Regions from separate parts of the Mycobacterium botniense genome, predicted to be linked through region 3. Evidence: riboswitches for the same ligand, from Rfam matches in the RefSeq annotation. Region 3 holds a riboswitch; each other region holds the start of a gene.

Region 1 (6,849 bases), 190 kb from region 3:
GCGGCGCCGAGCAGGCCGATTACCGCACCAACACCCAGACCACCCTCAAGTGTCTCGGTTGACAGGTTGGGGAAGAGCGTCACCGCCGTCAGCATCAGCGACAGCACGACCAGCGACCAGACGATCATCCAGGCTAAAGCGTTCTGGCGGAAAGTGTTCACCCAGGGTCCCAGCACCGGACGGTCGTTGCACAACAGCACCAAGAACACCGTCGCCGAGGGCAGCAGAACACCGCCGAGTACTTGGACGCCTTGGGTGATCAGACCGAGGACGTGGTCGGGACTAAACGCGACGGCGGCCGACACCCCAAGCAGCGCCGCGTAAGTGCCGTAAAACAAGGGGGCTTCGGTGATTTTCCAGTGCAGCGAGTGGGGTTTGCCCAGGGCGTCACCGAGCGCATAGGTGGTGGATAATCCGATCACGTTGGCGCCGATCAGCGAACAGTCCAACAAGACAACAGCGAAGAGGACGCCAACCGGATGCCCGACATGGTCGGACAGTTGAGACGCGACCGCTCCAGCGTCGGTGAATCTACCGGCAGCGCTCGTCCCGCCCAACCCGAATGCGGTCACCGCCATCAACGCTATCGCCCCGCCAATCACACCGACGATGCCGATGATCAGGTCGGCTCGACCGTAGTGCATCCATCTGGGCGTGATCCGTTTGTCGACGACGTTGGATTGCTGAAAGAACAACTGCCACGGTGCCACGGTGGTGCCAACTATCGCCAGGATCACCATCAAGACGATGGAATCAGGCTCACCCGGTAGCGAAGGCACCAGCCCTCGGAAACTTTTGCCCAAGGTGGGATGTACCAGCAGCACCACCGGGACAAGGGTCAGATTCACCGTAATGAGCACGAACATCATTTGCTCCCAACGGCGGAACGAACCACCGGCCACAACGCCGAACAGCAACACCGCAGCCGTCGGGATGGCGATCGTCTTGGGACAGCCCAGAAATCCGAGCGCCAGCGATACACCGATGAATTCCGTGACGATTGTCAACGCATTGAGAATCAACAGGTCACCGATGCTGAATGCGCCCCAGAACTTGCCGAACCGTTCGAAAATCAGCCGGGCATGACCTACCCCGGTGACCGCACCCAACCGCAGCACCATCTCCTGGTTCACGTACAGCACCGGGATCATCAACACTAATGTCCACAGCAGACTCATTCCGTAGTTCTGCCCGACCTCCGCATAAGTCGCTACACCACCGGCGTCGTTATCACCGGTCATGACGATCAGTCCCGGACCAGCGACGACCAGTAGTGTTCGCAGCTGCTGCCGGCGGTTGCCTGTTGGGGCAGTGGTGTCGCGTGCGATGCGGCCGAAAGCACCGATAATGTCGCCGAGATGCGCTGAGTTCGGCGCCGCCGACCCGGGTGCTTTTGGTACGAGTCCAGGTGTGACGTGCTGCCCGCTGTGACGCGTGCCGCCGCGGACTGCCGCTGCGTCACCGACGGCGACGGCAACGCGTGGTTCAGCGGAGATTTCGGTCATCACGATCTTCGCAATCTGTACGACAGTCGTGGGTGGTATGGCAGACGGTCAACCGCGCGCTGATCCGCGAGTGTCCGCGAGCGAGAAACGCCGCCCCGACTGTGGGGCGAATCCCTTAACTTGCCGCGTGTTCCGGGTGCGCTACCACACGCCGCTGCCGGCGAGACGCCTGGATGGGGAGCCGGCGGACACTGCGAGCGGCATCTTGGCTCCATGGTTGGCCCACTGCTGCACCATCAACCTGGGGTTCAGTGAAATGCATTGCATGCCAAGGATTTTTAGATACTTGTGCTCCTTGGGGCAGCTTTTTACCGATGCGGCTGCGGTAGTAGGACCATGGCTGCCGCTGCTCAGGCGGGGTGCCCACCATCTGGTCGAGCAGGTTGGTCGCATGCAGGGCTAAGGCGACGTGATGCTGAGCACGGCCTAAATCGCTGAACGCCCGGAACACGTCATCCTGGCCAGCGCGGGGGACCGTTGTCCCCGAGAGTAGTTCTAGTGCGCCGAACAGTGCGGCGCGGATGTCTCCGCACGCCCGGTGAATCTGGCGCTCGGGATTGGGTGGAGCCATCAGTTATCCCCCTGATATGCCTGTCTACCAACAAAGGATGCGGTCGTCTGTGTTGATGAGCCCGACCGGCTAACACGCAGGATCGCGAACTCGCCAGCGCTATGCGGGCGTGCCACATTGCCCCGCATACTGATAGCACGCAGGATTAGCGAGTCAGCGTCCGGAAAGCCTTACGCGGCAGAACGAATGCCGCTACGGGTTCGGGACGAAACGGATTCCGGATACGCCCATGGACTATCGCTCGGACTCATTCGCCCTCACCTCCTCGCGGCCAGGACACACGCGGGCGTCACTACAGTACACGCACGGAAGGGGATCGAGCGCCCGGCACTGACGGAGCCGAGCACGCACCCCTTTCGTCGGAGCTTTGGCACTGCACGGCGTATCCGGATCGGATCCGGAAGCCACTTGGGCTCAACCCTTGTGCCGGGAAGAGCTGTCCTGACCCGGGGCGTCTCTCGACGTTCGGGGTCAGTGGCCTGTATCCACGCAGACGCCTCACCTACCGAGGTGCTTGCCGTTTTATCGTGGCACCGAGACGGGCTACTCGTCAACGTTTCAGCGAAACTTCCACCAGGCCGTCCGATCGGCACGCTCGGGTCCTGCGCCCCAGAGCAGGCTGGGCCGGCAATCGGATGCCAGATCCACTCCACGTGCGATTTCCCGGTTGGCGGGCCAAGCCGGCTGTCAGCAACGACTCTGCTGCCGTGTGCTTTTGGCGCGACGCGAATCTGCGTGAGCAGCCGGGTCCGCCACTGAGCTGCGATGAGCTCTGCACCCGCCGACATCAAGGCTGTGCACCCCGGTAAGCCAGTTCTGCGTTGTATCCGCGCTGTCGGGTTGACTCCGGCTGGCCTTAGTGCCACCATTGCCGATGCATGCACCTCGCTAGGTGAGGCGTCTGCACGGATACAGGCCACTGACCCCTAACGTCGAGAGACGCCCCGGGTCAGGACAGCTCTTCCCGGCACAAGGGTTGAGCCCAAGTGGCTTCCGGATCCGATCCGGATACGCCGTGCAGTGCCAAAGCTCTGACGAGTGGGGTACCTCATCCGGCTGATCCGCCGGTTGGACCTTGCCCCGTTGTGCAACCTGAGTCCATCCGCGTGTGTCCTGGCCGCGAGGAAGTGAGAGCGAAATGAGTTCCAGTGATCCTCCTTATCGGGGTTCGGTAGCCGTTTCGTTCGAGCCCGAGCCTGGCAACATATCCGTTTTCTGAATCGGCTCGCGTCGCTTCAGATCGTTAATTTCAGTCCACGCTTTGTGGGCTCGCCGAATTTTGTCCTGCCCTGAAAACCGTGAGGCGGTTTCCGCGGATTGCATTGTCTTTTGAATTTGAAAGGGACGCCCGATGTCTTTCGTGACCACACAACCCGAAATGCTGGCCGCGGCAGCCAGCCAGTTACAGGAGATCGGCTCCGCGCTCGCTGCGCAGAACGCGGCTGCTGCGGCCCCGACGGCCGGAGTGGTGCCCGCTGCGGCCGACGAGGTATCCGCAATGACGGCAGCACAATTCGCAGCGCATGCCAAGGCGTATCAGGCCGTCAGCGCACAAGCCACTGCGATCCACAACATGTTTGTGACTATCTTGCGGGTCAGCGCCGACTCCTACGGCGCCACCGAAGTAGCTAACGCGGCGACAGTTCTGTGAACGTTTGGGATACGCGTCTGCCGGATTTTGCCCGGTATTTCTGACCAACACGCAACGCGTGAAAAGCATCGAGAAGGTACCGCCATGAACATGCCAGCTGTCGAACCGTGCGATGTCGGCACCAGCCGCTCAGTCATCCATTTGTCGCAGTTGCTGCGGAGCCCTGTGATGACGCCTTCTGGTGAGGCAGTTGGCCGAGTTGATGACATCATTGTGCGGCTACGCGGCGCGGAGGCTTATCCGTTGGTGACCGGCCTGGTGGCCGGTGTCGGTGGCCGGCAAGTCTTCGTGGGTAGCCAGTCCATCGATTGGTTCGGTCCGGACTGGATAACTTTGAGCCACAATGAGATTGATCTGCGTCGTTTCGAGCGCCGCCCTGGTGAGGTGCTGTTACGCGCCGACGTGCTGGGCTATCGGCTGATCGACGTTCCCGCAGGCAAACTGGTCCACGCCTACGATGTCGAGCTTGAACACAACACAGAAGGCTGGGTGCTCAGGCGGCTGGACACCCGGCGCCCACCACGTCTGTTCGGACTGCTCAAGACTCCCGGCGGTCATCCTGCCCGCGACTGGAAGGCCTTTGAGCCGCTGATCGGGCATAGCTGGTCGATGGCCGTGCGCCGGGTTTCTGGGCGAGTGGCGGCGCTTAAGCCAGCGCAAATCGCCGATCTGCTCGAAGAGGCCGACCAGGCCGAAGGCGGGGAAATCCTGGACCGAGTTCGCTGCCACCCGGAGCTGGAAGCCGACGTTTTCGAGGAACTCGATCCGGACAAGGCCAGCCGACTGCTCGACGACATGCCCGACGACGAGGTGGCCGGCCTCCTCAGCCGGATGCGCGCCGACGACGCCGCCGACGCGATCATCGACCTACGCCAGTCCCGCCGCCGGCGGGTTCTCGATTTGATGCCTGGTCCGCAATGCCTAAAAATCCTGACCCTTTTGGGCTTTAACCCGAATAGCGCGGGGGGATTGATGACGGTCGACTTCGTCTGCTGCGACACGCAAGCCACGGTCGCAGACGCGCTCGCCGTGATCGGCAGTGCGTTGACAATCCAGCCCGAGGCGCTTTTGCAGATGCACGTCCTCAATGATCGGGGTCGGCTGAGCGGTGTGGTTTCACTGGTTGCGTTGGTGCAGTCCCGCCCGATGGATATGGTCGCGACACTGATGGATTCGGATCCAATTCGGGTATCCCCGGACGCCGATCTGGCTGAAGTTGCGATGCTCATGGCCGACTACGACCTGCACACCATCCCTGTCGTCGACGACGAGGACCGAATGCTGGGTGTCGTCACCGTCGATGACGTTCTCAAGATCACTGTTCCCGACGACTGGCGCCGACGGGAAGCCGGCCCATGCCCAATACGGGGATCGCTCTCAGTAACCGAGACTGCGGCCTGCGCCGACACAGGATGTGAGTGGCCGTGACCGCCCTGGACCCCGGTACCGTCGACGCCGCAATACCTGCGCCGCCGCGCACAGCCGTTTTAGACAGCGCCCATGTCGGTGACATCGAGGGTGCCCTGGGCCGGATCAGCATCACTGATATCGAGCGCCCGCGCACCCTCAGGGTCCGCCTGGCAACACTACTGGCGATCATCGGGCCTGGTTTGATCGTGATGGTCGGTGACAACGACGCCGGAGGCGTTGCGACCTATGTCCAGGCCGGGCAAAACTACGGTTACAGCCTGCTGTGGGTGCTGCTGCTGTTGATCCCGGTGCTCATCGTCAACCAGGAGATGGTTGTCCGGCTCGGAGCAGTCACCGGAGTTGGTCACGCGCGGTTGATCAACGAACGTTTCGGCCGGGGCTGGGGCGCCTTCTCAGTCGGTGACCTGTTCCTGCTGAACTTTCTGACCCTCGTCACCGAATTCATCGGCATAACGTTAGCGGCCGACTGTATGGGCATTCCCCGATCGATAGTTGTCCCATTCGCCGCGATCACACTGATCGCAATCATGACTACCGGCAGCTTTCGGCGCTGGGAACGCGCGATGCTGGTGTTCATTGCCATCACCTTGCTGCAGATTCCCATGTTGCTCATGTCCCATCCGGATTGGGGAAATGCAGCGAAATCCTTTGTCACCCCCCGGATTAACGGTGGAGTCACTTCCGACGCAGTGCTACTGATCATCGCGATCGTCGGCACTACAGTCGCCCCCTGGCAACTGTTCTTTCAGCAGTCCAATGTTGTCGACAAACGCATTACGCCGCGTTTCATCAGCTACGAGCGAGCCGACACCACGCTTGGCGCGTTCGTTGTGGCGCTCGGCGCAGCGGCTTTGATGATGACCGGTGACTGGGCCGCTCGCGCTACCCACAGCCGTGGAGGTTTCGTCGACGCCGGTACGCTTGCCCACCTGCTTGGCCAGCATAACCCCATCCTCGGGTCGGTGTTCGCGATCGTGCTGCTCAACGCCTCGATCATCGGCGCTGCGGCGGTTACCCTCTCCACCAGCTACGCGTTCGGAGATGTGTTCGGAACCAAACATTCTCTGCACCGCAGCTTCGCGGACGCCAAACCCTTCTACCTGTCCTACACCGCGATGGTCGTGGCTGCCGCCGTGATCGTACTTATCCCCGGTGCACCTCTCGGTTTGATCACCACCGGTGTGCAAGCGCTAGCCGGGTTGCTGCTGCCCAGCGCGACGGTATTCCTACTGCTGTTATGCAACGATCGGGAAGTCCTGGGCCCCTGGGTAAACCGGCCGTGGCTCAATGCGGTCGCCGGTGTCATTGTCGGGGCGTTGTTGCTGCTCTCGGGAATCTTGATGGCAACAACGATTTTCCCCAAGCTCGACGTGGTCTCTATCGCACGTCATCTGACGGTCGGTCTTGTGGTATGCGCAGCGGTCACTTTTCTGGTTCTGCGCAGCTTCGGCGGTGCACGGCCAAAGCCTCTCATTCCTCACCGCTTTTCGCGCGGCACGGCCGCCACTGATCGTGCCACCTGGCGGATGCCGCCGCTGATCCTGCTGGAACCGGTGACCTGGTCGCTCGGAACCCGGCTGGGCATGCTTGCTTTGCGCGGCTATCTCATTGTCGGCGCGATCTTGCTTGGGGTCAAAGCCGTTCTGATCGGTAGTTCCTGACCCGTGTCGGAAAGCCGAGCCGGTCAGACC
Region 2 (7,164 bases), on a different contig from region 3:
ATATGAGGAGTGTTCCCCGCCGGTGTGGATGATGTGCTGTCCGCTGTTGCGCGGGGCGTATTCACGTAGTCCGGGCATCCATGGGCCAAATAGGTTTTGCGCGCTGATGATCAGCCTGAGCTGCTCGCCGGGGTAAAAGACCAGCCCGATCGGCAGCAGGTCGATATCGACGGCGACGACTTCACCGGGAGTCAGTTTCTCGATGCGGTCGAAGCTGTGGACGGGGACTTCGTCGGTCGACATCGTCTCGTCTAAGTGCCGCATCGACACGCGCAGGCGGCCGCTGGATCCCTTGTACCGCAGGATCGACGCTCCCCGCTCGGTGACATCGTGGATCATGGCGCCGTGGTTGGGCACGGTGAAGCCCTGCAAAGGTGTTCCCTGCTCACTGAGCTTCTGGACGAAGACAAACAGATCCATGTCGTCAGCGCCCTCCGCCTCGACCCACAGCCGCGCTTTGGGGTAGCCGACCATCGTGGTCTCGTGGTCGAAGCGGACAATGAAGGACACCCAGCTTGGATTAGCTTGCGTGTCGTAGACCGTCGTCACCTGCTGCGCAGGCGCCTGGGTGCGTAGTGTGCGTGAGCGGCCGTCGAGGTAGTACTTCGTGTAGGCGATGCCCTCCGGCGGGAACTGATGGGCGGCCAGATTGACCCTGTCGCCGCCTTCCAGGTCGAGAAGGGCGTACCGCACGCGCGGCGTCTGTTCCCAGCCGTTGTCCTCACCCTTGAGGAAATGATCGAAAAACCGGCGCAGATCCTCGGTGTTGGCCTCGTCGTAGTAGTCGGGCCATTCCTGGCTGTTGTGGATGCGCAACCACTTGTCCTTCGACCCAATTTGCCGCCAGGCGCGGAAAGTGCCCGCCGTATGCAGCGTGTTGGAGTAGCTGGCCACGACGTATGCCGGCACAGTAATCCGGTCGACGCGCGGGATCTTGTTCTGCCACAACTGATTCATCAGCGGGTAGCGCTGTGCCTCGGCGAGAATGTCTTCCTTGCGGTTCTTGCCCCAGAAGCTGTTGTCGCGGAGTTGTCGGGCGAACCCGGTGTCGGGTATTCCGCCGCGCATCACCAGATCGCGGTAGACGTCGCTGATCCCCTCCCACGGGTTGATCGCCGCCAGGTGGGGCGGCTGTTCGGCCGCGGTAAACCATTGCGCGACCGCTAGATAGGAGGTGCCGCTCATGGCGACCTTGCCGCTGCACCAATCCTGAACGGCCAGCCACTCAATGAGATCATGGCAGTCTTGGCCTTCTTGACGGTCCCACAGCACGCTGTCACCTTCAGAGTCGCTGACGCCCCGAGGATCGGGATTGCAGATGGCGTAACCGTGAGCACACCAGTACGCGGGGTCAGGCCCCTCGAACTTGTGCAGACCCGACACGATCGCGTTGTCCAGACCGACCAACCCGAACACTGCCATCGCGGCCGGGGCGCTGCCCTCACCCTTACCGTACGGGCTCCACGCCACGATGACCGGCACCTTCTCGGCGCCGGCCGGCCGGAAGATGTCGACATAGATCGTCACTCCGTCACGGAGGGTGACCGGGACGTCCTTGTCGAGCACGATGTCGACCGGTAGCGCCCTAAACGGAGGCGCGAGCCGAAAGCCGGCGGGTAGGGTCCGCGTGCCGGGATCGAATCCGCTGAGCACACCGTACCTGTCACCCGGTTCCAACGGATGCGATGGCATAAACACCTTCTCCACCCGAGCCATATGCCTCCTTTGACATCGCGGCGCGCCCTCCGCTCTTCCCGACGATAGGGCCCAACCCGGCAAGAAATCAACAGCCGTTGAGATGATCGCGCGGGCGACGGTAGATTCGGGGCGTGACCGCTAACAGGACGCCGGCGGTGCGCCGCGGGCGTCGGCCCGGTATCAGCACAACCCGGCAGGCCATCCTCGACGCGGCCCGCGCCCGGTTCGCCAGCGATGGATTCGCTGCGACGACGATCAGGCAGGTCGCTGCCGATGCGGGAGTCGACGCTTCGCTGGTGATGCAGTTCTACCAGTCGAAAAATGAGCTGTTCGGCGCGGTCATGTCGATATCGCCGGAGGCGTTGGCAGATTTGACTCATGCGTTCGAGGGACCCGTCGAGCGCCTCGGCGAACGTGTGGTTCGCGCCTTTCTGGGTGTGTGGGAGGGCGCTTCTCAGGATTCGGACGCGCTCATGGCGATGCTGCGGGGCGCCATCGTCAACGAGCGCGCAAACGCACAGCTACGGGAGTTCATCCAAGCCCGGCTACTCGACAGCATCGACTCATGGCCGGTCCGCCACGACGATGCGGCGCTGCGCGCCGGACTGGCGTCGGCGATGCTCGTCGGGATCGTCGTCGGACGACGAATCGTCGGTGTTCCGGTGCTTGCGAATGCAGACCGGGAAACACTCGTCGAACTTCTCGCACCGGCAGTCCAGAGCGTGCTGACATCGCCGGCCTCGGAATCGGAGAGTTCGTCAGGCGAACTCGTGCGCAGCAGACAGGAGACGAACCGCGAATGCCAAGACGAACGGAAGCGCACTGGTGCGGCTGAGCGTGAGAGCCCGCATGTAAAGACTCACTAGCCTCGGTGATATCTGACGGGTGATTGCGGTGCGATGCGGGTCTGTTAATGTCGAGCCCTAATGGCGGTAATGTCATCGATGAAGCTCGACTTGAGTTGGCACACTTAATCTTTGCAGATCTCTGTGCGAATGTGATTGCTGCTGGCCGTCGCTCAACCGTTTGCGCTTCGCGCTTTGCGCCGACCGAGCGTCGGGAAAGCAGATCTCGGACTGCCAGGCGATCACAGACACGGACGTGTTCACGCATCAGTCACTCGAAGCCGGCCTATCACATCAAATCTATTGTGCTGCAATATATCTAGTGCACATACCGAATTGTCCTACCAGGGAGCACTTGAGCCATACCACAACTGGGGAGACACCGCGGCAAAGGCGACTTCGAGAGCGGCCGCGTTCGCGCTCATCGGTATCTCCTCCCTCAGCCGGTTCGCGATGAGCCCTAAGACGGAACAGGCCCTAACACGCACGGGGCCGACTGACGCCTTCGACACCGCGCGATATCGGCTGGGTAGCTTGTCGGGCACGTGCCATCTCCAGTCATGCCAACCCTACCTTGCATATAGGTAAGGCTTCCCTATCGCTCACTCAAAAGTGTTGAGGCACATCACGTTAGCTTGACCAGTCCGAGTGGTCGTGCCAGTATTACCACGCGTGCACCTCGCTAGGTGAGGCTTCTGCACCGGACACAGGCCACTGACCCCGAACGTCGAGAGACGGGTCAGGACAGCTCCTCCCGGCCTAAGGGTTGAGCCCAAGTGGCTTCCGAAGATTGATCGGATACGCCGTGCAGTGCCGAAACCCGGACGAGTGGGGTGTCGCCGCGGTTGATCGTCAGGTGGCCCGACCCTTTTGTGCGACGTATCGGCATCCCTTGTGCCCTGGCCGTGAGGAGGTGAGAGCGAGATGAGTCCTAGTGATAGTCCCTATCCGAGTTCGGTGACCGTTTTGCTCAGATCAGTCCTCGGTTTAGTCCTCTTTAGCTGAATCAGACTGCACTGACCGAGCGTTCACGGGCACGCTTTGTTTTGCTATGCGCGCGTGTCGATTCCGAACCTAGGATTCTGCAGTTCTCGAGTTCTGGTCGCATCGTTACGGGAGGTTGTGATGTCGTTGCCGCCGCTGTGCCGAAGCTGTTCGCGGGTGTTGCCGGCGATGGTTCGCACTGCATCACCCACCTCTGGGCAGACGATGCCGAAGCTGTAGGCGTGGCTTTATCACCGACCTCGGACGCCACCGGCGCGGAGGTTAACTGCTGCACTGATAAGGAGAAGTTCGATGGCTTTTGTTGTGACACAACCGGAAACGCTCGCAGGTGCGGCGGGCGACTTGGCACGGATCGGGTCGGCGGTAGCTACGATGAACGAGGCTACTTGGGCACCGATCACTGGTGTGGTGCCGCCCGCCGCCGACCAGGTTTCGGTTTTGACGGCGCTCGAGTTCGCCGCCTACGGCCAGCTATATCGGATGCTCAGCGTTCAGGCTGAGCAGGTTCTCGACGCGTTCGTCGCTACCTTGAGGGACAGTGCTGGATCGTATGCGCTCACCGAAGCCGCCAACACTGTTGTCGCCGGGGGGTGAGGTGGTGATCGGTGTGTGGGATTTCGGGGCGCTGCCTCCAGAGATCAATTCCGGCTTGATGTATGCCGGTGCGGGCTCGTCTGCGTTGATCGCTGCCGCAAACGCGTGGGCCAGCTTGGCCCAGGAACTCGACGCGGCCGCAAGCGGCTGCGCCGCAGTGCTATCCAAGCTGACAAGTGACGCGTGGAAAGGACCGGCAGCGGCGGAGATGGCCAGCGCAGCGGCCCCCTACGTGGCGTGGCTGCACGCCAGCTCCGACCGTGCCGCCCGGGCGGCCAGCAGTGCCGCCGCCGCCGCCAACGCCTATCAGACCGCGTATGCGGCCACCGTGCCACCAGCGGTGATCGCTGCCAACCGGGCGCAGCTGGCGGCGCTGGTGGCCACCAACGTGCTGGGCCAAAACACCCCGGCCATCGCGGCCACCGAAGCCCACTACAGTCATATGTGGGCCCGCGACGCCACCGCCATGTACAGCTACGCCGGTCACTGCGCCGCCGCAGCGGCTCTCGACCCGCTGACCGCGCCCCCGGCCACCACCACCCCCGTCGGGCCGGGCGCCCAAACCGCTGCAACCGCACACGCCGCCGCGGCCGCCGCCAGCCAAACCACCCTGTCCCAACTCATCACCACCCTGCCCACCACGCTGCACACACTCGCCACCCCCTCGGCGCTAAGTTCAGCGTTGAATTCGCTGAACGTCATCGATCCGGCGAACGCCTCGTCGGCCTCAGGTTTGTCCGGCCTGCTGAATATGCTCAGCGGCCGAACCGGATCGTCATTAGGCGCCTTCCTCAACTCAGAAACACTCTCGTCCGCTTTCTCCGGTGGGTTTTTCAACCCAGAGGGCTTCCTGTCAGCGTTTCACGCATTTGACTGGATTGCGATCTACGCGGCCACCGATTACGTGCACAGCGTTATGGGCGCAGGAGCAGGCGGAGGTGTCGGGGGAGTCGGCGGGGGGGCGATATCGCAGATGGGCAGCGTCACTGCGGCCCCGCCCAGCCAAGGTGTACTCGGCGTTTTGGCTGCTGCCCACACCGGCGACGCCGCGGCCACCGCCGGTGTCGGTAAAGCCACCATGGTCGGGGGGCTGTCGGCACCACCTGCCTGGACCAGCACGGCAGCGCCAGCTGTACGTCTTGTTAGCGCCGAGAGTCCACTATCAGCTGCGACACCCTTGGCTAGCCCAATCCTCACAACCGGGATGCCGCGCCTCTCCACGGCTCGTATGGTCGGCAAAACCCCGGGTAACCGGCACAGCACGCCTGCTAACGGCACACCCGCTTACGGTATCCCTACCGACGATGGCATCCCCAGCCGATCCCTTTCCGCCCACACACCCGCCGGCGGGTAGCGGTCTAATTTCTCGACTCACGCACAATCCGTGTGTTCAGGAGGCGCAGCAGGACAGCTTGGTGACATCGGTGGTGTAGGACTGGCAGGTGATCTTGATAGCTTCGGCCATGGTCAGATACGGGGCCCAGGTGTTAGCGACCTGTTGCACGGTCATGCCGGCGGCCAGGATGTAGACCCCGGCCCCGGCGATCTCGCCGGCGTCCTTCGCGACTGCGGTGATCCCGAGGATCCGGCCGGTGTCGGCGTCGGCGACCACTTTGACGAAGCCGCGGGTGTCGCGGTTGACCACCGCCCGGGTCACGTGGTGCAGGGGCAGCACGCGGCAGTCGCAACGGATGCCGGCCGCAGCGGCCGCCTCGTCGGTCATCCCGACCGCTCCTAGCGCGGGGCTGGTGAACGTGACCCGGGGCAGGTGCGTGTAGTCGACCGAACGGTTGGCGCCGGTGAACGCGTTATCAACCACCATCGTGCCGTGCGAGGCGGCGACGTACACAAACTGGCGATGCCCGGTGACATCCCCGGCCGCCCAGATCCGCGGGTTGGACGTGGCCAGCTGATTAGTGACCACAATCTCCCCCGCATTCCCGGTCGTGACGTGCACCGCCTCGAGGTTGAGCCCCTCGGTGACCGGGGTTCGGCCCAGCGCCACCAGCAGCCGCTCAGCGGTGAACTGGTGCGGGGCGCCGGCCACCGAGGCGACCACTACCCCCTGGCCGGTGACCGGATCGGTCCGCACCGAGTCGATGCTCGCCTGGCCGACCACACGGATGCCCTCGTCGGCGAACACCTCGAGCAGAGACTGCGACGCCTCGGGCTCTTCACGGGAGGCCAGCCGGGAGCGGACCAGCATGGTGACCTTGGTGCCCAGCCGGGCAAACAGCTGGGCCTGTTCGACGGCGACGTACCCGCCGCCGAGCACCAGCAGTGTCGCGGGGACCTCCTTGAGCTCCATCGCCGTGGTCGAGGTCAGGTAGTCGACCTGGTGGAGTCCATCAATCGCGGGGACGGCGGGCCGGGAGCCGGTCGCGACCAGGTAATGCGCGGCCGCCACCAGCCTGCGGGTGCCGTCCTCGGCCATCACCTGCAGGACCGGCGCGTCCGGGGTGCCGTCGAATGAGGCGTCCCCGCGCAGCAGCGTCCAGCCGTAGTCGGCGGCGATGTCGAGGTATTTCTCCGCGCGCAACGCCTCGACCAGGGACCGCTTTCCCTCGATGAGGTCGGGCATGTCGACCGGCTCGGCACTCGTGGTGATCCCGGGGAATCGGCCGGAGTCGAGGGCCACGTGGCGGGCCTCGGCGGCGGCGAGCAGCGCCTTGGAGGGCACACACCCGGTGTTCACGCACGTTCCTCCCACTGTGGCGCGCTCGATCATCGCCACCGACTTGCCCAGCGTGGAGGCGCGGATCGCGGCGGCGAACGCCGCCCCACCCGACCCGATGACGGCAAGATCAACCCTCGTGTGTTCCACTTGGCTCAGGGGTTTCATCGGTTTCATCGGTGTTCCGCGGGCAGTTCACAGCCTTCGGGCCCGCAACGGCGGCGACGTGGCGAGACCAGGTCCCACACCGCGTAGACGACCATGACCACTAGCCCTGCGTACAGCACAACCCTTGCCGGCCCGTGAGCGAGAACACCGCTCATGAACGAAACCCACCCGATCAGAACC
Region 3 (7,164 bases):
CCGCGCGCCCAGCCTGTGGGGTGGTTACGCCGAGTACCAGTACCTGGCCCCCGACTCGATGGTGCTGCGGGTGCCCGACGCGCTCGACGCGACAGTGGCCACGTTGTTCAATCCACTCGGTGCCGGGATCCGCTGGGGGGCAACAGTTCCCGGTACCAGCAGAGGAGACGTTGTCGCGGTGCTCGGGCCGGGTATCCGCGGGCTGTGTGCTGCCGCGGCGGCCAAAGAGGCCGGCGCCGGGTTCGTGATGGTGACCGGCGTGGGTCCCCGTGACACCGACCGACTGGCGCTGGCCGGCAAGTTCGGCGCCGATCTCGTCGTCGATGTTGCGCACGACGACCCGATTGGCGCGCTGACGACTGCGACCGGCGGGCTGGCTGACATCGTCATCGATGTCACCTCAAAGGCGCCAACAGCATTCGCGCAGGCAATCGGTCTGGCCCGTCCCGCCGGGACCGTCGTCGTCGCGGGTACCCGGGGCTTCGGCGTTGGCGCTCCGGGGTTCTCGCCCGACATGGTGGTGCTCAAGGAGCTGCGTATCCTTGGCGCCCTTGGTGTGGACGTCACCGCCTACCGGGCGGCACTGGAGTTGCTGGCATCGGGACGCTACCCGTTCGAGAGCCTGCCGCGGCGCTGCGTTCGGCTTGACGATGCCGAGGAGCTGCTCGCCAGCATGGCTGGTGAGCGCGACGATGTCCCGCCGGTCCACGGAGTGCTCACACCATGACCCCACCGATCAGACAAGCCCGGGTGCCGCGCCTGCCGGTCGACGAGGCCAAGGCCGCCGCCGATGAGGCGGGGGTACCGAACTACATGGCCGAGCTGGCCATCTTCCAGGTGCTGCTGAACCACCCGAGCCTGGCCCGTGCCGTCAACGACCTGCTGGCCACCATGCTCTGGCACGGCGCTCTTGACTCGCGGCTGCGCGAGTTGGTCATCATGCGCATCGGCTGGCTGACCGCCTCCGACTACGAGTGGACCCAGCATTGGCGTGTCGCGCTGGGCCTGGGTGTGTCGGCCGAGGATCTGCTCGGCGTGCGCGACTGGCGGGCATACCGCGGTTTCGGCCCGGTCGAACGCGCGGTGCTGGCCGCCACCGACGATGTGGTGCGCGACGGCGCGGTGAGCGCCGAGAGCTGGGCGGCCTGCGCACGCGAACTCAGCGACCGAGCGGTGCTCATCGAGCTGGTGACCGCCATCGGCGCCTGGCGGATGATCGCCTCGATCCTGCACAGCCTCGAGGTGCCGTTGGAGGACGGCGTCGAAAGCTGGCCGCCCGACGGGCGAGCACCGGTGTGAGCGACTCGGCGGCGACCGTCGCGGAGCTGCCGGCAACCCGGCACCACGTCATTTGCGTTGGGCCCCCGCTGCGCCTTCGGCGGCCGGTGGCCTGCGTGAGCCGGCGGCGGGTGACCCGCGGCGCCCTCACACGATGCGATAGGTCTGCACGGCATGCGCGACCACTGTGCCCTCGGCGTCGGTCGCGGTGATCTCGGTGAAGGTGAGCTCCTTGCGGCGCCGGACGGTGCGGGCGTGGCAGAGCAGGTCACAGCGTTTGGCGGCGCCGGTGTACTGAATGCTCATGGCGACGGTGGAGGCCCGCATGCCCTTGTCGAAGTCGTGGTTGGACCAGGCTGCCGCGGCGCCGGCGGTGTCCATCACCGAGGCGATCACCCCGCCGTGAAAATACGTGCCGTCGTTGGTGAGGTCTTCGCGAAACGGCAGCCGTAGGGTGACATCGTCGGGCTCGTACCGCTCGAAAACGATGCCGAGACCGGCGAGAAACGGCGTCGTGGGCATCAGGTCGCGCACGGCTTGGCGGCGTTCGTGCTGCTGTTTCTCGGTCAGCGCCATGGTCCGCACCCTACCTGATTCGATTGACAGGTCAATCAATAACTCGTAGCGTCGAATCGATGCGAACAAAAGTCGCCGAACTGCTCGGGGTGGAGTTCCCGATCTGCGCCTTCAGCCACTGCCGGGACGTGGTGGCCGCGGTGTCTCATGCCGGCGGCTTCGGGATTCTCGGCGCCGTCGCGCACAGTCCCGAGCGCCTGCAGACCGAACTGGACTGGATCGAGCAGCAGACCGGCGGCAAGCCTTACGGTGTCGATCTGCTGTTGCCGCCCAAATATGTGGGTGCCGAGCAGGGGGGTATCGACGCCAAACAGGTGCGGGCGCTGTTGCCCCAGGAGCACCGGGCGTTCGTCGAGGACATGCTGGGCCGGTACGGGATCGCAACGCCCAGCGACGAGAGGTTGTTGCCGCCCACCGCCGGGCTGAACATTTCCCCGAAGGGGTACGAGCCGCTGCTCGACGTCGCCTTCGCCCACGACATCCGGCTGATCGCCAGCGCGCTCGGCCCCCCGCCACCCGACCTGGTCGAACGCGCCCATGACCACGACGTGCTGGTGGCCGCCCTGGCCGGCACCCGGCAGCATGCGCTGCGGCACGCCGCCGCCGGCGTGGACTTGATCGTCGCGCAAGGCACCGAGGCCGGTGGTCACACCGGGGAGGTGGCGACGATGGTGCTGGTTCCCGAGGTTGTCGATGCGGTGTCGCCGATACCGGTTCTGGCCGCGGGCGGAATCGCGCGCGGCCGCCAGATCGCGGCGGCCCTGGCGCTGGGCGCCGAAGGCGTGTGGTGCGGGTCGGTGTGGCTGACCACCGAGGAAGCCGAGACCCCCCCGGTGGTCAAGGAGAAGTTCCTGGCCGCCACCTCGTCGGACACCGTGCGGTCGCGCTCCCTGACCGGCAAGCCGGCCCGGATGCTGCGCACCGCCTGGACCGACGAGTGGGAGCGCCCCGACAGTCCCGGCCCGCTGGGTATGCCGCTGCAAAGCGCGCTGGTGGCCGAACCGCAGCTGCGCATCAACCAGGCCGCCAGCCAGCCCGGCGCCAAGGCCCGCGAACTGGCCACCTACTTCGTCGGGCAGGTTGTCGGCTCACTGGACAAGGTGCGGCCGGTCCGATCGGTGGTGCTGGACATGGTCGAAGAGTTCATCGACGCGGTCGGGCGTCTCGAACACCTGGTGGACCGATGACCGCGCCGGCCCGGCGGCGTCGCGCGGTCAGCGACGAAGACAAGTCTCTGCGTCGTGACCAGATTATGGGTGCGGCCAAAGAGGTGTTCGCGCGCAAGGGTTTTCACGCCACCACCATCGCCGACATCGCCAAAGAAGCCGGCCTCGCCTACGGGTTGATTTACTGGTATTTCGACTCCAAAGACGAGTTGTTTCACGCGTTGATGGCCGGCGAAGAAGAGGCGCTGCGCACTCATCTGGCCGCGGCGCTGGCCGCGCTCGACGAACCAGCCGGCAGCGCGGAGGCGTTGTTTCGCACCGCGGTGCGGGCCACGTTCGAGTTCTTCGAAGCGGACAAGGCGACCGTCAAACTGCTGTTTCGGGACGCTTATGCGCTCGGCGATCGCTTCGAAAAGCACCTCGGCGGCATCTATGAGCGTTTTATCGACGATATTGAAAGTTTCATCACCGCCGCCCAGGAACGCGGTGAGGTAGTGGCCGCTCCGCCGCGGATGGTGGCCTACACGCTGGCGGCGCTGATCGGTCAGCTGGCCCACCGCCGGTTGAACACCGACGACGGCGTCTCGGCCGCCGAAGTCGCAGACTTCGTCGTCTCGCTGGCGCTCAATGGGTTACGACCCCGGAGGGACTGAGGTGCGTTTCGTCGTCATCGGGGCCGGGATGGCGGGAATACTGAGCGCCATCAAGCTGCGCGAGGCGGGTTTCAGTGACATCACCGTCTACGAGAAGGCCGACCGCCTCGGCGGCACCTGGCGCGAGAACACCTACCCCGGCATCTCCTGCGACGTACCGTCGCACCTGTACACCTACACGTTCGCCCCCAACCCGGAGTGGAGCCACACGTTTGCGCCGGGCCCGGAGATTCTGGCCTACTTCGAGGCCGTCGCGCGCCGTCACGGTGTCGATCGATTGATCCGCTACGGCCAGGAAGTCTGCCGCCTGGACCACGACGGAACTCGCTGGCGCGTGACGACCTCGACCGGTGAACAGGACGCGGCCGATGTGGTGATCGCCGCCACGGGTGTCCTGCATCACCCGCGTTATCCCGACATCGACGGGCTTGACGAGTTCGCCGGCCGCGTGTTCCACAGCGCCCGCTGGGACCACAGTGTGCCCCTGGCCGGCGCGCGGCTGGGGGTGATCGGCACCGGGTCATCGGCGGTGCAGATCACCGGCGCGGTCACCGACGTCGTCGCTGAGTTCTTTCTGTTTCAACGCACTCCGCAGTGGATTTTGCCGGTGGACAACCCCCCCATCCCGGAAGCCGACCGGGCCCGCTACCGGGCCGACCCGTCGGCGCTGACCGCGCTGCGCACCGAACTCAACGCCGGCTTCATCCAAAGCTTCGCCAACGCGGTCGTCGACGCCGATTCGGCAGCGTTGAAAAAGCTGGAAAACGCCGCCCGCGCCAATCTGGAGGACAGTGTCACCGATCCCGGGCTGCGCGAGAAACTGCGTCCGGACTACCGGGCCGGCTGCAAGCGGTTGATCATCTCGGCGAACTTCTACCAGGCCATCCAGCGGCCCAACGCCCATCTGATCACCGAGCCCATCGAGCGCGTCGAGCCCGAGGGGGTGCGCACCGCCGACGGCGTGCTGCATCGGCTCGACGTGCTGGTGCTGGCCACCGGCTTCCAGGTGGATCGCTTCCTGCGGCCGATGCAGGTCAGGGGGCGCGCAGGTGTCTGCCTCGACGAGATGTGGACGCCGCGTCCCTACGCGTACTTGTCGGTGTCAGTGCCCGATTTTCCCAACCTGTTCATGCTCAACGGGCCCAACGGCCCGGTGGGGAACTTCTCGCTGATCGATGTCGCCGAGGCCCAGTTCGGCTATCTCATACAGCTCATCGAGCTGTTGGCGCGCGGCCGGTATTCCCAGATCAGCGCCAGCCACCACGCCACGTCCCGTTTCGAGGCCGAGCGGGTGGAAGCAGCTCGCAAAACGGTGTGGGTGACCGGGTGCCGCAGTTGGTACCTCGATGACCGCGGGGTGCCGGTGGCCTGGCCCTGGAGTTTCACCCGTTTCCAGGAGGCCATGGCTCGCCCAGACCTGGCCGACTACGAACTCATCTAGTCCCGCGTAGTCCCGCGTAGTCCCGCGTCGACCACAGGGCCTGTGGCGACCTGGGTAGAGGTCATGAATCCGTAAAGAATCAGCGACATCGACCGGGACTAAATTGACCTGCTCACGTTGTTCGTGCATCATCGGAGAGGTAGCACCTCGTTAGGCGAGGCGGCCACACGGATATAGGCCACTGACCCCGAACGTCGAGAGACGCCCAGGGTCAGGACAGCTCCTCCCGGCTTAAGGGTTGAGCCCAAGTGGCTTCCGGGTTTCCGGATACGGCGTGTGGTGTCGAAGCTCTGACGAGTGGGGTGCGGTCTTCGGCTCTTGCCGGATTCTGTGCTCCTTTGCGTGCTGGGACGTTGTGCGGGTTGCCGCACTGGTGCTGCGAGGAGGTGAGGGACTAATGAGTTCCAGTTCTAGTCCGGGTCGATATCCGGGCCTGGTTTCGTCCCGATCCGGTCTCCGGCACGGCGTTTCCAGCTAGACGGGGCTAGCACACACGCGAGTTGCCTCAACGGCCAGGCGGTCTGCCTGGCGCCGGGAACCGTTTACGGGGCGGAACAGTCAGTCACGTCAGTGTCCGATTGATTTCCGTGTAGAGGAGGCAACCATGACTGCTGTTCTGTGGGACGACGTAGACACGAGAGTGCCCGCCCCTGCTGCCCGTGCACCGCAGCTCAGGGCCGTTCCGGCGCCGGAGTCGGCGGCAGCGCCGAAGAAAGTGGTCAAGCGGCGCGACACCCAGCCGTTTGGTGTCGGAGGAGACCCGCTGGTGGAAGGTGCCGCGTGGTTGTTGTGCATCCCGCTGCGCCAGCTCTACGCCGCCCTGCTGCGCGTGGGCGTGCTAGAGGTCTTGGCTTGATGACCGCCGAGTCACCGCTCCCCGCCGGCGCGTTGAGTGATCAGACGTCCAAGGGGTTGCCACACGGCAGCCGTCGTGCTGCCGTGTGGCAACCCCTTGGCGTGGCTGGGCTGATCACGCTGCGCACCGCACTCGGCGACGGTGACCCTCGCTGAGGGGATTTCACCAACGGCGACCCGTGCCGGGAAAACGCCGCGGCGAGCGGTGCGCTTCGCGCTGACGGGGGCGGCTGCGTGCTCGCCGAGGCGGGTGTCAACATCGCCGGTCGGTGCGCGCTTGACCACCGGCGGAGCCCCCGCACCGAGATCGCCGCAGAACCCGTGGGCATAGCTGGGGTGTGGACGATATCGGCGCACCGGTCCGGGCCGGCGGGCGTGGGGCGGTGGCTGCCCGTAGAATTGGCACAACGGCGTCGATCCGGCCATCACCGGGGAGCCTTCGGAAGAACAGCCAGCCAGGCCCAGTAGACCCGAACGGGTAGGCCCGTCACAGCCCTCAATTGAGCGGCCGCGTGCACGCGCGGCAAGCGGGGTGGTACCGCGGCGCTCGCGCACCGGCGCGTCGTCGTCCCCGGGCCCGGCAGTTGGCACAGGAGACGACACAGTGGCCGCGCACACCTACCCGAAGCTGGCCGGCGGGGCACCCGATTTCCCGGCGCTGGAACTCGAGGTGCTCGAGTACTGGGCCCGCGATGACACCTTCCGCGCCAGCATCAGGCGGCGTGCCGGTGCCCCGGAGTATGTGTTCTACGACGGCCCGCCGTTCGCCAACGGCCTGCCGCACTATGGGCACCTGCTGACCGGCTACGTGAAGGACATCGTGCCGCGTTACCGCACCATGCGCGGCTACCAGGTGGAGCGCCGCTTCGGCTGGGACACCCACGGCCTGCCCGCCGAAATCGAAGCCGAGCAACAGCTCGGGATTACCGACAAATCCCAGATCGACGCGATGGGCATCGCCGCGTTCAACGCGGTGTGCCGGGAGGCGGTGCTGCGCTACACCGACGAGTGGCGCGCTTATGTGACTCGCCAGGCCCGCTGGGTCGACTTCGACAACGACTACAAGACGCTGGATCTCTCCTACATGGAGTCGGTGATCTGGGCGTTCAAACAATTGTGGGACAAGGGTCTTGCCTATGAGGGCTACCGGGTGTTGCCGTACTGCTGGCGCGATGAAACCCCGTTGTCCAACCAC

What was found. Region 3 has a riboswitch for magnesium ahead of G6N08_RS14675 (Rv1535 family protein). Riboswitches for the same ligand answer to the same signal wherever they lie in the genome.
Region 1: linked by a shared signal. The riboswitch ahead of G6N08_RS15475 (hypothetical protein) and the one ahead of G6N08_RS14675 (Rv1535 family protein) in region 3 are both predicted to bind magnesium.
Region 2: linked by a shared signal. The riboswitch ahead of G6N08_RS05640 (PE family protein) and the one ahead of G6N08_RS14675 (Rv1535 family protein) in region 3 are both predicted to bind magnesium.

The regions. Positions count from the first base shown of each region.
Region 1 covers NZ_BLKW01000004.1:1,186,021-1,192,869, forward strand. Annotated here, with positions in the region: gene G6N08_RS15470 (NRAMP family divalent metal transporter) at 1-1,505, opposite strand, end outside; gene G6N08_RS15475 (hypothetical protein) at 1,621-2,076, opposite strand; M-box (ykoK) riboswitch at 2,421-2,593, opposite strand; M-box (ykoK) riboswitch at 2,954-3,126, shown strand; gene G6N08_RS15480 (PE family protein) at 3,428-3,727, shown strand; gene G6N08_RS15485 (magnesium transporter MgtE N-terminal domain-containing protein) at 3,812-5,155, shown strand; gene G6N08_RS15490 (Nramp family divalent metal transporter) at 5,152-6,819, shown strand.
Region 2 covers NZ_BLKW01000002.1:1,191,756-1,198,919, forward strand. Annotated here, with positions in the region: gene G6N08_RS05630 (CocE/NonD family hydrolase) at 1-1,716, opposite strand, end outside; gene G6N08_RS05635 (TetR/AcrR family transcriptional regulator) at 1,830-2,564, shown strand; M-box (ykoK) riboswitch at 3,215-3,383, shown strand; gene G6N08_RS05640 (PE family protein) at 3,840-4,142, shown strand; gene G6N08_RS05645 (PPE family protein) at 4,099-5,496, shown strand; gene merA (mercury(II) reductase) at 5,533-6,984, opposite strand; gene merC (organomercurial transporter MerC) at 6,990-7,164, opposite strand, start outside.
Region 3 covers NZ_BLKW01000004.1:992,348-999,511, forward strand. Annotated here, with positions in the region: gene G6N08_RS14645 (zinc-dependent alcohol dehydrogenase) at 1-727, shown strand, start outside; gene G6N08_RS14650 (carboxymuconolactone decarboxylase family protein) at 724-1,299, shown strand; gene G6N08_RS14655 (PaaI family thioesterase) at 1,426-1,854, opposite strand; gene G6N08_RS14660 (NAD(P)H-dependent flavin oxidoreductase) at 1,914-3,041, shown strand; gene G6N08_RS14665 (TetR/AcrR family transcriptional regulator) at 3,038-3,673, shown strand; gene G6N08_RS14670 (flavin-containing monooxygenase) at 3,648-5,114, shown strand; M-box (ykoK) riboswitch at 5,254-5,423, shown strand; gene G6N08_RS14675 (Rv1535 family protein) at 5,719-5,970, shown strand; gene ileS (isoleucine--tRNA ligase) at 6,574-7,164, shown strand, end outside.